Regions from separate parts of the Variovorax pasteuri genome, predicted to be linked through region 1. Evidence: predicted binding sites of a transcription regulator. Region 1 holds the regulator's gene; the other holds the start of a gene.
What was found. Region 1 encodes LexA, which represses DNA repair genes until DNA is damaged. Its sites were predicted from a motif close to ACTGTATNNNNATACAGT; they were not measured.

Region 1 (7,285 bases):
TTTTCCATCATAGTTGCCGCGGGTTGGCCCATCTGGCCATTGCTCGCCTGTTCAGTCATTGCGCTCGCGCTGGTTATAGAACGTTTCACGAGTCTGAAGACCGTGAAGGTGTTTCCGCCCAAGCTGCTGGACGAAACCATCACCGTGTCGCACACCGCCATTCCGGGACCTGAGGTGGTGACCAAGCTGGAACGCAACTCGATGCTCGGCCAGGTTCTGGCCGCCGGACTGCGCGCGCTCAACGCCAACCCGCGCTGCTCCGAAGACGACCTGCGCGCCGCCATGGAAGCCGCAGGCCGCACCGTGGCGCACAAGCTGGAACGCTACCTCCCTGCCCTGGCCACCATCGCCTCGGCAGCGCCGCTGCTGGGCCTGCTGGGCACGGTGATCGGCATGATCGAGATCTTCGGCTCGCAATCGCCGGGCAGTGGCGCCGTCGGCGCGGGCAACCCGGCGCAACTGGCGCACGGCATCTCGATTGCGCTGTACAACACGGCCTTCGGCCTGATGGTGGCCATTCCGACGTTGATCTTCTGGCGCTATTTCCGCAGCCGCGTCGACGGTTACCTGCTGAACCTCGAGCTTTCCGGCGAGCGCTTCGCGCGCCATCTGAACGCCCTGCGCAAATGACGACCCCGACGCTTGCCACTGCGTGTGCTGCGCGCCCCCCCGCGGGGGCAGCCGTCTCCTTGGGGCAACACACCGGAGGCTTGTCATGACCCGTGGCCGCATGCAGTTCCGCCACGGCGCGCGCGACGAGCCGGAGATCAACCTGATCCCGTTCATCGACGTGCTGCTGGTGATTCTGATCTTTCTGATGCTGTCGACCACCTACAGCAAGTTCACCGAGATGCAACTGCGGCTGCCGACGGCGGACGTCGACGCGCAGCGCGACTACCCCAAGGAAGTGATCGTGGCGGTGTCGGCCGACGGCCGTTACTCGATCAACAAGACCGCCTTGCCCGACCGCAGCGTGGAGACGGTGGCCGCAGCGCTCGCGGCCGCGGCCACCGGCGGCAAGGACAGTGTGGTGATCATCAGCGCCGACGCCACAAGCCCGCACCAAGCCGTGGTCACCGTCATGGAGGCCGCGCGTCGCGCCGGCCTGATGCAGATCACCTTCGCCGCCCAGTCGACGGCGCAAGCCGGGCGCTGAGTGCATCCTTCCGAAGGCAGCAGCGGCGCAGCGCCGGCCTCGCGGCTGCAAAGTGCGTGGCTGCGGCGCGGGCCCTTGGCATGCCTGCTGTGGCCGCTGTCGCAGCTGTATGCAGCGCTCTTCGCCGTTCGAGGCTGGATGTATCGCTTCGGTTGGCTGCCGACCGAGCGCGTGCCGGTCCCGGTGATCGTGGTCGGCAACGTGATCGCCGGCGGCGCCGGCAAGACGCCGGTGGTGATGGCCGTGGTGCGGCACCTGCGCGCGCGCGGGCTGCAGGTGGGCGTGGTGTCGCGCGGCTATGGCCGGCACACGGACGACTGCCGGGAGGTGTTCGATGACAGCGACCCGCTGAACGTCGGCGACGAACCCGCACTGATTCATCACGCGACCCAGGCGCCTGTGTTCGTGGCACGCAGGCGTGTCGAGGCAGCACGCGCACTGCTCGCCCGGCACCCCGCCACGCAGGTCATCGTCAGCGACGACGGCCTGCAGCATCTGGCGCTGGCTCGCGACATCGAAATCTGCGTGTTCGACGACCGGGGCATCGGAAACGGCTGGCGCTTGCCCGCCGGCCCCTTGCGCGAAGCCTGGCCGCGCGCCTGCGACCTCGTGTTGCACAGCGGCGCACACCCTGCCTTCGCCGGGGGCTACACCGCCACGCGCCGCCTCGCGCAGGACGCCCTGACCCATGACGGCAAGCGCGTGCCATTGGGCACGCTCGCCGGCTTGCCATTGATTGCCACGGCGGCCATTGCACGGCCAGAGTCCTTTTTCGACATGCTGCGCGCGCGCGGCCTCACGCTCGCCAAGACCGTGCCCATGCCGGATCACTACGACTTCGAAAATTGGCAACGGCCGGCCGCAGCCGAACGAACGCTGGTCTGCACCGAAAAGGACGCCGTCAAGCTCTGGCGCAAGGCCCCCGATGCCCTGGCGGTGCCGCTGGAGTTCACGCCCTCCGCAGAATTCTTCACCGCACTCGACGCAAAGCTATCATCGCTCGATGGATACCAAGCTGCTTGAACTGCTCGTCTGCCCCGTCACCAAAGGTCCGCTGACCTGGAACCCCGAGAAGCAGGAGCTCTGCTCGCGCAGCGCACGCCTCGCCTACCCGGTGCGCGACGGCATTCCGGTGCTGCTGGAGAACGAAGCCCGCACGCTGTCTGACGAAGAGCTCGGGCTGTGAGCTTCACCGTCCTGGTGCCGGCGCGCCTGGCGTCCACGCGGCTTCCCAACAAACCCCTGGCCGACATCGCCGGCGTGCCCATGGTGGTGCGCGTGGCCCGGCGCGCCAGCGAATCCGGCGCCTCGCGCGTGGTGGTCGCCGGCGACGACCCCTCCATCGTTTCGGCATGCAAGGCGCATGGCGTCGAAGCCATCCTGACCCGCCAGGACCACCCCAGCGGCACCGACCGGCTGGCCGAAGCCTGCGAGCAACTGGGACTGGACGGCGACGACATCGTGGTGAACGTCCAGGGCGACGAACCGCTGATCGACCCTGCGCTGATCGATGCCGTGGCGTCCACGCTGGCCAGCCACGCCGAAGCCGACATGAGCACCGCGGCCCACGCGATCGATTCGATCTCCGATTTCATGAACCCGAACGTGGTGAAGGCCGTGCTCGACGCGCAAGGCAACGCCATGTACTTCAGCCGCGCTCCCGTTCCATGGTGGCGCGACGGCTCCACCAGCGGCGCAGCGCCGAGCGTGCTGCCCACGCCGGCGCCATTGCGGCACATCGGCATCTACGGCTACCGCGCGGGCTTCGTGCGCAAGTTTCCGTTGCTTGCGCCCGCTCCCGTCGAGGCGACCGAGGCGCTGGAACAACTGCGCGCGCTGTGGCACGGTCACCGCATTGCGGTGCATGTGAGCGATGTCGCGCCCGGTCCGGGCATCGACACGCCGGAAGACCTGGCGCGGGTCCGCGCCGTGTTTGCCGCAGGCCCCACCGCCTGAGAAAACCGCCGCCCCGGTGGGAAACGCGGGGATTTCTCGAGGGGCACGCATGCTATCCTCGAAGCAATTCCGCCTTGCCAAGCCCTCGGGCCGACGCTTGGTGCGACACAAAATCTAAGAACCGTCCGAGGACACCATGAGACTAATTTTGCTGGGCGCGCCCGGGGCGGGCAAAGGCACGCAGGCGGCTTTCATTTGCCAGAAATACAGCATTCCCCAAATCTCGACCGGCGACATGCTGCGCGCCGCCGTCAAGGCCGGTACGCCGCTGGGGCAGCAGGCCAAGGCCATCATGGATGCGGGCGCACTGGTCAGCGACGACCTGATCATCAATCTGGTGAAGGAACGCATCGCGCAGGCCGACTGCGCCAGCGGATTCCTGTTCGACGGCTTTCCGCGCACCATTCCGCAGGCCGACGCCATGAAGGCAGCCGGCGTCAAGCTTGATTACGTGCTTGAGATCGACGTGCCCTTCAGCGACATCATCGAACGCATGAGCGGCCGTCGCTCGCACCCGGCATCGGGGCGCACCTACCACGTCAAGTTCAACCCACCCAAGGTGGAAGGCAAGGACGACGTGACGGGAGAAGACCTGATCCAACGCGAAGACGACAAGGAAGAAACCGTGGGCAAGCGGCTGGACGTGTACAGCCAGCAGACGCGCCCGCTGGTGGACTACTACTCGGCCTGGGCCAAGGCCGACCCCGCCGCCGCGCCGAAGTATCGCGCCATCGCAGGCGTGGGCACAGTCGACGAAATCACCCAGCGTGCGCTTGCCGCACTGAGCAGCTGATCAGCTGATTTCGCAGCCGCCCTCGGCCATTGGCACTGGGCGGCTTTTTCTCTTAGCCGAGCAGTTCCAGCATCAGCGCGATGCGCGCCTTCACCGGCGTCAACGCGCCTGCGTCGCGCAGTTGGTCGCCTGCCTTCGGCAGGATGCGCCCGTTCATGCATCGCGTGGCACGAATCACCGCCACACCTTCGGCCTGAGCCTTCAGCGCGGCTTCTTCGAGCGAATGGTGCAGCGTGCCGTTGCCGGTTGCCGCGAGCACCAGTCCTCGCGGCGGCTCAGCACCGTTGGACTGGACGAGCGCGTCGATCAGCGCGCCACTGGCACCCGCGTAGCTCATGACGATCTCGACGCGAGGCCACCGCAAGCCGCTGGCGTCGAAGATCTTCGCCCTGCGAGACACAGCCGCTTCGGGCCATGCCCGGACCAGGCGCACTTCCCCTTCCTCCACATAGCCCACCGGCCCGGCATCGCCTGACGCAAAGGCTTCCAGCCGGTAGGTGTGGGTCTTCTGGATGTCCAGACCGCTGTGGATGGTTCCAGCGCACACCGCCGTCACGCCCCGCGCGCCTGCAGTGACGGCAACGCCGATGGCGTCCCGGACGTTCTGGGGTCCATCGGGCGCCAGCGCGGTCGCGGGTCGCATCGCGCAGGTCAGCACGACCGGCTTGGTCGCCGCCAACACGCTGTGCAGGAAAAAGGCCGTTTCCTCGAGCGTGTCCGTGCCGTGCGTGATCACAATGCCCGCTACGTCAGGCTGCGCGAGCCAATGCGCGCAGCGCTGCGCCAGCTTCTGCCAGACCTCGAAGGACATGTCCTTGCTGTCGAGTTGCGCCACCTGCTCTGCGACCAGCGTCACTCCAGCGGGCGGCTCGATGCCGCCCAGCAGGTCGGCCACGCCCACCTGCCCTGCGGTGTAGCCGATGTTGTCACCGCTGCTGGCAGCCTTGCCAGCGATGGTGCCGCCGGTACCCAGCACCACCACGCGGCGCACGTCAGGCAAAGGGGAATTGACCATGACTTGTCAACTTTTAAAAACTGGTTAAAAATACAGCTACTGGATATCTACCCAGTGCCGCAAGGAACCACACATGCAGTTCGCCGTGAAGCTTACAGCCCGCCAGCAGCAGATCCTGGACTTGATCCAGAGCGCCATCGCACGCACCGGTGCGCCACCCACGCGCGCCGAAATCGCCAACGAACTGGGGTTCAAGTCGGCCAATGCCGCCGAAGAACACCTTCAGGCGCTGGCCCGCAAGGGCGTGATCGAACTCGTCAGCGGCACCTCGCGCGGCATTCGCCTCAAGGGCGACGCCCTGCGCTCGCTCAACGAAACGCGCCACCGCGAAGGCGGCCAGTTCTCGCTCTCGCTGCCTGGCATGGCCCAGCTGGCGCTGCCGCTCATCGGTCGTGTCGCAGCCGGCTCGCCCATCCTGGCGCAAGAGCATGTCGACCAGACCTACTACGTCGAGAACACGCTGTTCCAGCGCCAGCCCGACTACCTGCTGAAGGTGCGCGGCATGTCGATGCGCGACGCCGGCATCATGGACGGCGACCTGCTCGCCGTGCAGGCCACCAAGGAAGCACGCAACGGGCAAATCGTGGTTGCGCGGCTGGGCGAAGAAGTGACCGTCAAGCGCCTCAAGCGCAACAAGCAGGTCATCGAGCTGCACGCCGAAAACCCCGACTACCCGACCATCATCGTGCAGCCGGGCGAGCCCTTCGAAATCGAAGGCCTCGCGGTCGGGCTCATCCGCAACACCATGCTCATGTAGGCCCATGGCCTGCTGGCAACAGCACCTCATCCGGCCGCAACAGGTGGCGGGCGTATGGCGCGAAGTCGCCATCACCCTGTCGCGGCCGATTCAAGAAATCCTGCCTGTGTTCAACCTCATACTTTTTTGGAGTTCACATGGGAATCGCCCTTCTCGCCATCGCTGATTTCTGGATGCCGCTGCAATCGCTGGCCAACCGCCTGATTCCGGCGCGCCGACCCCACGCCAGGGATCGGCTCGACGCCAACGACACGTCCGCCGGATTGCGCTACGTGGCCGTGCGCCCCGCTTGCACCACCCGCGTCGGCAGCAACGCCACGGCGCCCGAGGTTGCCACGGCCCCTGCACGCCCCCTGCGCGTGGTTCGCGTGGTCGAGGGCAAAGGCCAGCAGCGCAACAACCGCGTCGTGATCTCCGGGCGCATGGCCGACGTGTGCGACGAGCTCGACCGGCTGGCCGCGCTCGAAGCCGCAGAAACCCTGGCCACGGTCCACCGCTCGACGCGGCTGCACTGACGCAAAACGCCTCTGCGGAGGGGCCCGGAAGCCGCCGCGGGCCGGGTATCCAAACGTTCACTGGTGCGACATGCCAATGCTGCGAGGCACAATGGCACGCCATGAACATTGTGATCCTCGACGACTACCAGGACGCGGTGCGCAAATTGCGCTGCGCCGCCAAGCTGGACGCGTACGCGGCCAAGGTCTACACCAACACGGTGAAAGGCATCGGGCAACTGTCGGTTCGCCTCAAGGACGCCGATGTGATCGTGCTGATTCGCGAGCGCTCCCAGATTTCTCGCCAGCTCATCGAAAAGCTGCCCAAGCTCAAGCTCATTTCGCAGACCGGGCGCGTCGCCGGCCACATCGACGTCGCGGCATGTACCGAGCGCGGCGTGGCAGTGGCCGAGGGTTCCGGCTCTCCGCAAGCGCCTGCCGAACTCACCTGGGCACTCATCATGGCCGCCATGCGCCGGCTGCCGCAGTACATCAGCAACCTCAAGCACGGCGCGTGGCAGCAATCCGGGCTCAAGTCGGCGTCGATGCCACCCAATTTCGGACTCGGCTCCGTGCTCAAGGGCAAGACGCTGTGCATCTGGGGCTATGGCCGCATCGGCCAACTCGTGGCGCGCTACGGTCAGGCGTTCGGCATGCAGGTCGTGATCTGGGGGCGTGAAGCCAGCTGCGCCAAGGCCCGATCCGACGGCTTCCAGGTCGCGCAGAATCGCCATGAATTCTTCGCCGCCGCCGACGTTCTGTCGGTGCATCTGCGGCTCAACGAAGAGACCAACGGCCTCATCACGCTGGAAGACCTCTCCCGCATGAAGCCGACGGCGCTGTTCGTCAACACCTCGCGCGCCGAACTGGTCGAAGCCGACGCCCTGCTCGCCGCACTCAACCGCGGCCGCCCGGGACTGGCTGCCATCGACGTGTTCGAGAGCGAGCCGCCGCTGCAGGGCCACGCGCTGCTTCGGCTGGAGAACTGCATCTGCACTCCGCACATCGGCTACGTGGAGCAGGAAAGCTACGAGAGCTACTTCGGCCAGGCGTTCGACAACGTCGTGAGCTACATCAACGGCAATCCCACCAACATCGTGAACCCGGGCGCGCT
Region 2 (7,285 bases), on a different contig from region 1:
CACGCAACTCGTCGAGGCTGGCCGGCGCCACGCCGTCGGCCGGCCGCAGGTGCAGCGGCACGGGTGCGCGGATGCGCCGGGCCACCGTGGGCGGCGCATCGATCATCGACTGGCTGCGCGCCGCGGCCGCGTCCGTCAACGGCTGGATCAGCGCGGCCTCCGGCAGGTTGTGCCAATAGCGGCGCGGCATCTCGCGCCGCATCATGGCGACCTTCAGGCGCGCGGGGTTGAAGATGTGCGCGTAGTAGGTCAGCCAGAGCTGCTCGCCGGCATCGGGCGGCGGCTTCTCGCGGCGGTCGGCGCCGTCGCGGAAAGACAGGGCCTCGCCATTCCATTCGACGCAGCGATCCGGCGTGAGGATGGCCCAGCGCATCTGCGCGAAGCGGCGCGCGAAGAACGGCGCGTTGGCCGCCACGATGCGGTGGTCGGGCTCGAACCACGCGACGTGGCGCTCGCCCACTTGCGCGTCCGCCACGCGGGTGAAGCGCACGAAGGCGCGCATCTTGTGGATGTCGCGGTGCACGGCCTTGGCCATCTGCTGCGCCTGCATCATGTCGGCGTCCAGCGGGTCGTGCCGCAGGGCCGGCTCGCGGGTCAGGCGCCAGAGCAGCCGGTACAGCAGCGCCAGGCGTTGCGGATCGCGGTGCAGGATCACGTCGGCACACAGCGCGACGAAGAACGCGGGCACCGCGTGCCGCACGGCGCCGGCGGCCGGTGGCGACGGTGCCAGCTCGAACGCATCGCCTTCGTCGCCAGCCCCGCCGAACAGGTCACCGGCCGCGCCTTCGCTCACCGCGCCGTCGCTCCATTCGACCTGGTCGGGCGGCACGCCGCCGGCCAGCAAGCGCCGCGCATGGCGGCGGAAAGCGTCGAGATCGACCGGGTCTTCGAGCCGTATGCGCATGGTGCTGGTCCTCGGCCTTTCTTCAGCCCTTGCTCAGAACAGCGAAGCCTGCGCTGCCGCTTGCGCCGGCCGGGCCGCAGGCGCAGCCGACGCCATGGCACCCGCAGCCGGCCGGTGCCCGTCGGCCACCACGAACGGCAGCACCTTGCGCGCCGGCACGTGCAGGCGCCGCAGGTCGTCGGCGCGCACCCGGCGCACGCGCCGCGCCTGCAGCAGCCGCTCGACCGCCTTCACGCCCAGCCCGGGCACGCGCAGCAGCATCTCGCGCGGCGCGTGGTTCAGGTCGACCGGAAAGCGCTCGGCATGCGCCAGCGCCCAGGCCAGCTTGGGGTCGACGTCCAGCCGCAGCAGTCCGTCGGGCGCGGCCACGATCTCCTGGTGCTCGAAGCCGTAGAAGCGCATGAGCCAGTCGGCCTGGTAGAGCCGGTGCTCGCGCATGAGCGGCGGTGCCACCAGCGGCAGCGCGCGGGCCGCATCGGGAATGGGGCTGAAGGCCGAGTAGTACACGCGCTTCAACTTGTAGGCGCCGTACAGCGTGGCGCTGGACGCGAGGATGCGCCGGTCGTCGGTGGCGTCGGCGCCCACGATCATCTGCGTGCTCTGGCCTGCGGGCGCGAAAGGCGGCGGCTTGGCGGCGGTGGGCGCGGCGCCCGGCAGCGCGCGGATGGGCACCACGCGGCGCGCCTCCTCGCGCGTGTCGTCGATGCGCAGGCGCAGCCGTGCCATGGAGCGGCGAATGGCGCTTTCGTTCTTCTCGGGCGCCAGGGCCTGCAGCCCTTCGGCGGTGGGCATCTCGACGTTGATGCTGAGCCGGTCGGCATAGCGGCCGGCGCGCGCCAGCAGTTCGTCGCTGGCGTCGGGAATGGTCTTCAGGTGGATGTAGCCGCGAAAGTCGTGCTCCTCGCGCAGCACGCGCGCCACCTCGACCACCTGCTCCATGGTGTGGTCGGGCGACTTGATGATGCCGCTGGACAGGAACAAGCCCTCGATGCAGTTGCGGCGGTAGAAATCCAGCGTGAGCTGCACCACTTCTTCGACGCGAAAGCGCGCACGCGGCACGTTGCTCGACGCGCGGTTGACGCAATAGAGGCAGTCGTACTGGCAGTGGTTGGTCAGCAGCACCTTCAGCAGCGAGATGCAGCGGCCGTCGGGCGCGTAGCTGTGGCAGATGCCCGCGCCCTCGGTGGAGCCGATGCCGCGCCCGCCCAGCGAATCGCGCGGCTGCGAGCCGCTCGACGCGCAGGAGGCGTCGTACTTGGCGGCGTCGGCCAGGATGGCGAGTTTGCGCTGGATGTCCACGGGGGCCTTGATGAAGCGGGTACTGTATGAATATACAGTTTTAAACCGCGGCCGTCCCGCGGAAATCCTGTCATCTGGCTGCGATTTGTAAGCCGGCCATTGCGCATTGCGCAGCCCCCGAACCTTGGCTACCCTCGCTGGCAGATGACCGACGACCCCACAGCGCCCGCCCCTACGCCCGATGACGGCGCCACGGCACCCGCCCCCGGCCCGATTTGCGCCAACCTCCCCGACGATGGCCTCGCAAGCAAGTTCACCGCTCCCCATGGCGTGCCCGCCTTCGCGGTGCGCTGGCACGGCGGGGTGTACGCCTACCTCAACCAGTGCCCGCATGCGGGCGGCCCGCTCGACTTCGAGGGCCAGGTGCTCGAAAGCTCGGGCCGCTTCCTGATGTGCGCGCGTCACGGAGCCATCTTCGAGCCCGACACCGGCAAGTGCGTCGGCGGCCCCTGCCGCGGCGCGCGGCTCACGCCGCTGGCGGTGCACGAGAAGACGGACGGCAGCGTGTGGCTGGGCCACGCCGGATGAACACAACCTTTACAGGAGATTCCATGCGCAACAAGCTTCACTCCCTCGCCTCGCCAGTGGCGGCCCTCGCCCTCGCAGGCCTCATGGCCGGCTGCACCGGCATGTCGGGCGGCACCGGCGCCGGCGGCAAGGCCTTCACGGGCATGCGCGTCAGCTCCAGCGCCTTCGCCGACAACGGCCTGATCCCGGCCGAGCACGCCGGGGCCGGCGAGTGCGGCGGCAAGAACGTCTCGCCGCCCGTGGCATGGAGCAACCTGCCGGCCAAGACCAAATCGGTCGCCGTGCTGATCTTCGACCCGGACGGCGCGGCCGGCCTGGGCGTGTCGCACTGGGTGGCCTACAACATCGCGGCCGAGCGCGGCGAACTCAAGGCCGGCGAAGGCCAGGCGGGCTCGAACTTCAACTTCACCATGGGCCCGAACGTGGCCGGCGCGCCCGCGTACCGCGGCATGTGCCCGCCGGTGGGCGACCGGCCGCACCACTACGTGATGACCGTGGTCGCCTCCGACCTCGCACCGGGCGCGCTGCCTGCCGGACTGTCGCGCGACGCGCTGGTGGCCGCGCTCAAGGGCCATGCGCTGGGCGGACAGAGCGTGGTGGGCCTGTACAGCCGCTGATGCCGCTGATGCCGCCGGTGCTGTCGTTGCGCAAGACCCGCTGGGGGCGCGTCAACGGGGCGCCGCGTGTCAAATGCAAAGCTATGCACGCGGGTAATAATTAAGGCTCCCGTTCGCCGGCGCCGGTCAGCCATGGCTGCTGCCGCTTTTCCGAAAGCTTCATCGATGGTCATGCCAGCAGCCGCGTCCGCCTCTTCATCGGTTTCAACGGGCTCCACCGCTCCACCCTCCGCCGGCGACCTCGACGCCATGTTCGACCTGGCGCCCGTCTCGCTCTGGGTCGAGGACTACAGCGACCTCAAGCGCAAGCTGGACGGCTGGCGCGCCGAAGGCGTCACCGACCTGGTCGCCTACCTGGCCGAAGACCCCCTGCGCGTGAGCGACTGCATGGCGCTGTTGAAGGTGCTGCGGGTCAACCAGCACACGCTGAAGCTCTTTGCGGCCGACAGCCAGGAAACCCTGCTCGGCGCGCTCGACCGCGTGTTCCGAGGCGACATGTCGGCCACCGTGGTGCACGAGCTCGACCGGCTGTGGCGCGGCGAACTCACCTTCGAGAGCGAGACCGTCAACTACGCCCTGGACGGCCGCCGGCTCGACGTGCGCGTGCGCGCCCGCGTGCTGCCCGGCCATGAAGACAGCTGGGACCGCGTGCTGGTCTCGCTCGACGACATCACCGAGCGCGTGGCCGCGCAGCGCCTGCGCGACGAAAGCGCCAGGTACGCGCGCAGCCTGTTCGACCGCTCGCCGGTGTCGCTGTGGGTGGAAGACTTCAGCGCGGTGCGCACGCTGATGGACAACATCCGCGCGCGCGGCATCACCGACTTCGCCACCTTCATCAAGGTGCATCCCGAGTTCGTCACGCGCTGCATGCAGGAGATCCGCGTCATCGACGTGAACCAGGAAACCCTGCGCATGTTCGGCGCGCCCGACCTGACCACGCTGCTGGGCAGCCTGTCGCGCGTCTTTCGCGACGAGATGCGCGAATCTTTCGCGGAGCAGTTGCACGACCTGTGGAACGGCAAGACGGTGCAGCACCGCGAGGTGCTCAACTACTCGCTGTCGGGCGAGGCGCTCAACATCCACATGCAGTTCGCCGTGCAGGACGACCGGCTCGACACCTGGGACCTGGTGCTGGTGTCGCTGGTGGACATCACCGCGCGCAAGAAGGCCGAGGCCTACCTCGAGTACCTCGGCAAGCACGACGTGCTCACGCAGCTGTGCAACCGCACCTACTACACCGAGGAGCTCAACCGGCTGTCGCGCAAGGGCCCGTGGCCGGTGTCGATCGTCGTCATCGACCTCAACGGCCTGAAGCAGCTCAACGACCAGGAAGGCCACGCCGCCGGCGACTCGATGCTGCGCCGCATGGGCGAGGTGCTCGACAAGGCCGTCGCGCCGCCGGCCTGGCCCGCGCGCGTGGGCGGCGACGAGTTCGCCGTGCTGCTGCCGATGACCGACGAGCGCGGCGCCGACGCGATGCGCGAGCGCATCCTCATGCTGCTGGAGCTGAACAACCAGTTCCACGCGGGCCAGAGCGGCCATCCGCTGAGCCTGGCCATCGGGCTGGCGACCTGCAATGCCGGCGAGTCTCTGGAAGCCGCACTGCAGCGCGCGGACCGGGCGATGTACGTGGACAAGGCGCGGTACTACGAGAGCACGGGCCTCGACCGGCGCACGTAGCCGAGCGGCTAAGGCACCTCGCCCAGCCCATCCCCTGGCCCATCCCCCGGCCCGCGTACCCGCTCCAGCACGAAGTCGATGAAGGTCCGTATCGCCCGCGTGTGCTGGCGGTTCGGCATGTACAGCATGAACATCTGCGTGCCGAAGATGCTAAGGCGCCAGTCGTCCAGCGTGGTCACCACGTCGCCGCGGCGCACGTCGTCCTGCACCACGTAGTCGGGCACCAGGCCGATGCCCAGGCCCGCGAGGATGGCCTGGCGCAGGAACAGGAAATTCTCCGAAATGAGCGTCGGCTCCAGGATCACCTCGCGCCGCGTCTCCCCCTGGTAGGCCGACACGCGCAGCTGGCGACCGATGACGGCGGCCGTGACCACCGGCGCGCCCTGCAGGGCGTCGAGCTGGTCGGGCAGCGGGTGCTTCGCCGCGTAGTCGGCCGAGGCGCACGCCACGTAGCGCACCGGCCCCATCTCGCGCGCCACCAGGTTCTGCGGCGGCTCGGGAATCACGCGGATGGCGATGTCGACCTCGTCGCGCAGCAGGTCTTCGATGCGGTTTTCGAACACCACGTCGAGCACGATGCCCGGGTACTGCCGCTTGAAGTCGATCAGCCAGTCGGCCATCACCAGCTGCCCGTAGCCGCTGGGCACGCTCAGGCGCACGCGGCCCTGCAGGCCCTGGCCCAGCTCGGTGACCGATTCGCGCGCGGCCAGCAGCTCGCCCTGGATGGCCACGCCGTGCTGGTACAGGCGCAGGCCGATTTCGGTCGGTTCGGCGCGCCGGGTGGTGCGGCGCACCAGCTGCGCGCCCACCGAGCGCTCCAGCTGGTTCAGGTGGTAGCTGACGTTGGCGCGGGTCATCTTGAGGCGGCGGGCTGCCGCGCTCAGGTTGCCCGCATCGAGGATTTCCACCAGCAGGGTGAGCGATTGCAGGTCCATGCACCGGATTGTGTCAAAAATTCTTTGACAGTCTGTCAACCAGCTATGCAATTGTCAAAGCGCCGCTACGGGCAAAGAATGCGGGGTTCACCCCCCAGAGCCTCCGGACCCCTCGCGCGACGCGCGTGCGGGCCCGCCACGCAAGAGACAAGCACCATGGCCACAACCGATACCAGCCCTTCCACGTCTTCCGGTCCCGTCACCTTCGAGCGTCATGGCGACGTGTTCGTGGTGACCATCGACAACCCGCCCGTCAACGCCCTGGGCGTGGACGTGCGCCGCGGCCTCGTGGCCGCCATCGACGCGGCCGAGGCCGACGGCGCCGCGAGGGCGGTGCTGATCGTCGGCGCCGGCCGCAACTTCATCGCCGGCGCGGACATCCGCGAGTTCGGCAAGCCGCCGCAAGCGCCTTCGCTGCCCGAGGCCTGCCTGAAGATCGAGAACTGCACCAAGCCGGTGGTCGCCGCCATCCACGGCGCCGCGCTCGGCGGCGGGCTCGAAGTGGCGCTGTCGGCCCACTACCGCGTGGCCTCGCCCACCGCCAAGCTGGGCCTGCCCGAAGTGGCGCTGGGCCTGTTGCCCGGCTCGGGCGGCACGCAGCGCGCGCCGCGCCTGATCGGCGTGAAGCCCGCACTGGAACTGATGTTGAGCGGCCGCCATGCGGGCGCGAAGGAAGCACTGTCGCTGGGCCTCGTCGACCGCCTGGCCACCGACGCCGACGCGCGCGCCGAAGGCCTGGCCTACGCGCAGGAACTGGTGGCCGCCAACGCGCCCGTGCGCCGCACGCGCGAAGCCACCGGCCTCGCCGACAAGGAAGCCAGCCGCGCCGCCCTCGAAGCCGCGCGCGCCGACACCGCCAAGAAGAGCCGCGGCCTGTTCTCGCCGATGAAGATCATCGAAGCCGTCGAAGGCGCGCTCACGCTGCCCTTCGACGAAGGCATGGCGCTGGAACGCAAGCTGTTCCTGCAGTGCATCGACAGCCCGCAGCGCGCCGGCCTGATCCACGCCTTCTTCGCCGAGCGCGAAGTGCTGAAGGCGCCCGAGACCCGGTCGGCCAAGCCCCGCGCGCTGGCGTCCGCCGGCATCGTCGGCGGCGGCACCATGGGCGCCGGCATTGCGGTGGCCATGCTGGACGCCGGCATGCCCGTGACCATGATCGAGCGCGACGACGCCCAGCTCGCGCATGGCCGCGCCAACGTCGAGAAGGTGTACGACGGCCTCATCAAGAAGGAGCGCATGACGCCCGAGGCCAAGGCCGCGGTGATGGCGCGCTTCAACGGCTCCACGAGCTACGACGCCCTGGCCGACGCCGACATCGTGGT

Region 2: the regulator LexA is predicted to act here: its motif matches at 2,225-2,242, upstream of ACSFBM_RS22205 (putative DNA modification/repair radical SAM protein).

What each region holds. Positions count from the first base shown of each region.
Region 1 is NZ_JBPJZS010000001.1:1,474,945-1,482,229, reverse strand. It holds gene ACSFBM_RS07000 (MotA/TolQ/ExbB proton channel family protein) at 1-630, shown strand, start outside; gene ACSFBM_RS06995 (ExbD/TolR family protein) at 731-1,156, shown strand; gene lpxK (tetraacyldisaccharide 4'-kinase) at 1,157-2,179, shown strand; gene ACSFBM_RS06985 (Trm112 family protein) at 2,160-2,342, shown strand; gene kdsB (3-deoxy-manno-octulosonate cytidylyltransferase) at 2,339-3,112, shown strand; gene adk (adenylate kinase) at 3,249-3,905, shown strand; gene ACSFBM_RS06970 (asparaginase) at 3,958-4,920, opposite strand; gene lexA (transcriptional repressor LexA) at 4,994-5,677, shown strand; gene ACSFBM_RS06960 (hypothetical protein) at 5,815-6,192, shown strand; gene ACSFBM_RS06955 (D-2-hydroxyacid dehydrogenase family protein) at 6,294-7,285, shown strand, end outside.
Region 2 is NZ_JBPJZS010000006.1:201,464-208,748, forward strand. It holds gene ACSFBM_RS22200 (UdgX family uracil-DNA binding protein) at 1-904, opposite strand, end outside; gene ACSFBM_RS22205 (putative DNA modification/repair radical SAM protein) at 938-2,203, opposite strand; gene ACSFBM_RS22210 (Rieske (2Fe-2S) protein) at 2,348-2,731, shown strand; gene ACSFBM_RS22215 (YbhB/YbcL family Raf kinase inhibitor-like protein) at 2,755-3,348, shown strand; gene ACSFBM_RS22220 (sensor domain-containing diguanylate cyclase) at 3,514-5,028, shown strand; gene ACSFBM_RS22225 (LysR family transcriptional regulator) at 5,037-5,963, opposite strand; gene ACSFBM_RS22230 (3-hydroxyacyl-CoA dehydrogenase NAD-binding domain-containing protein) at 6,120-7,285, shown strand, end outside.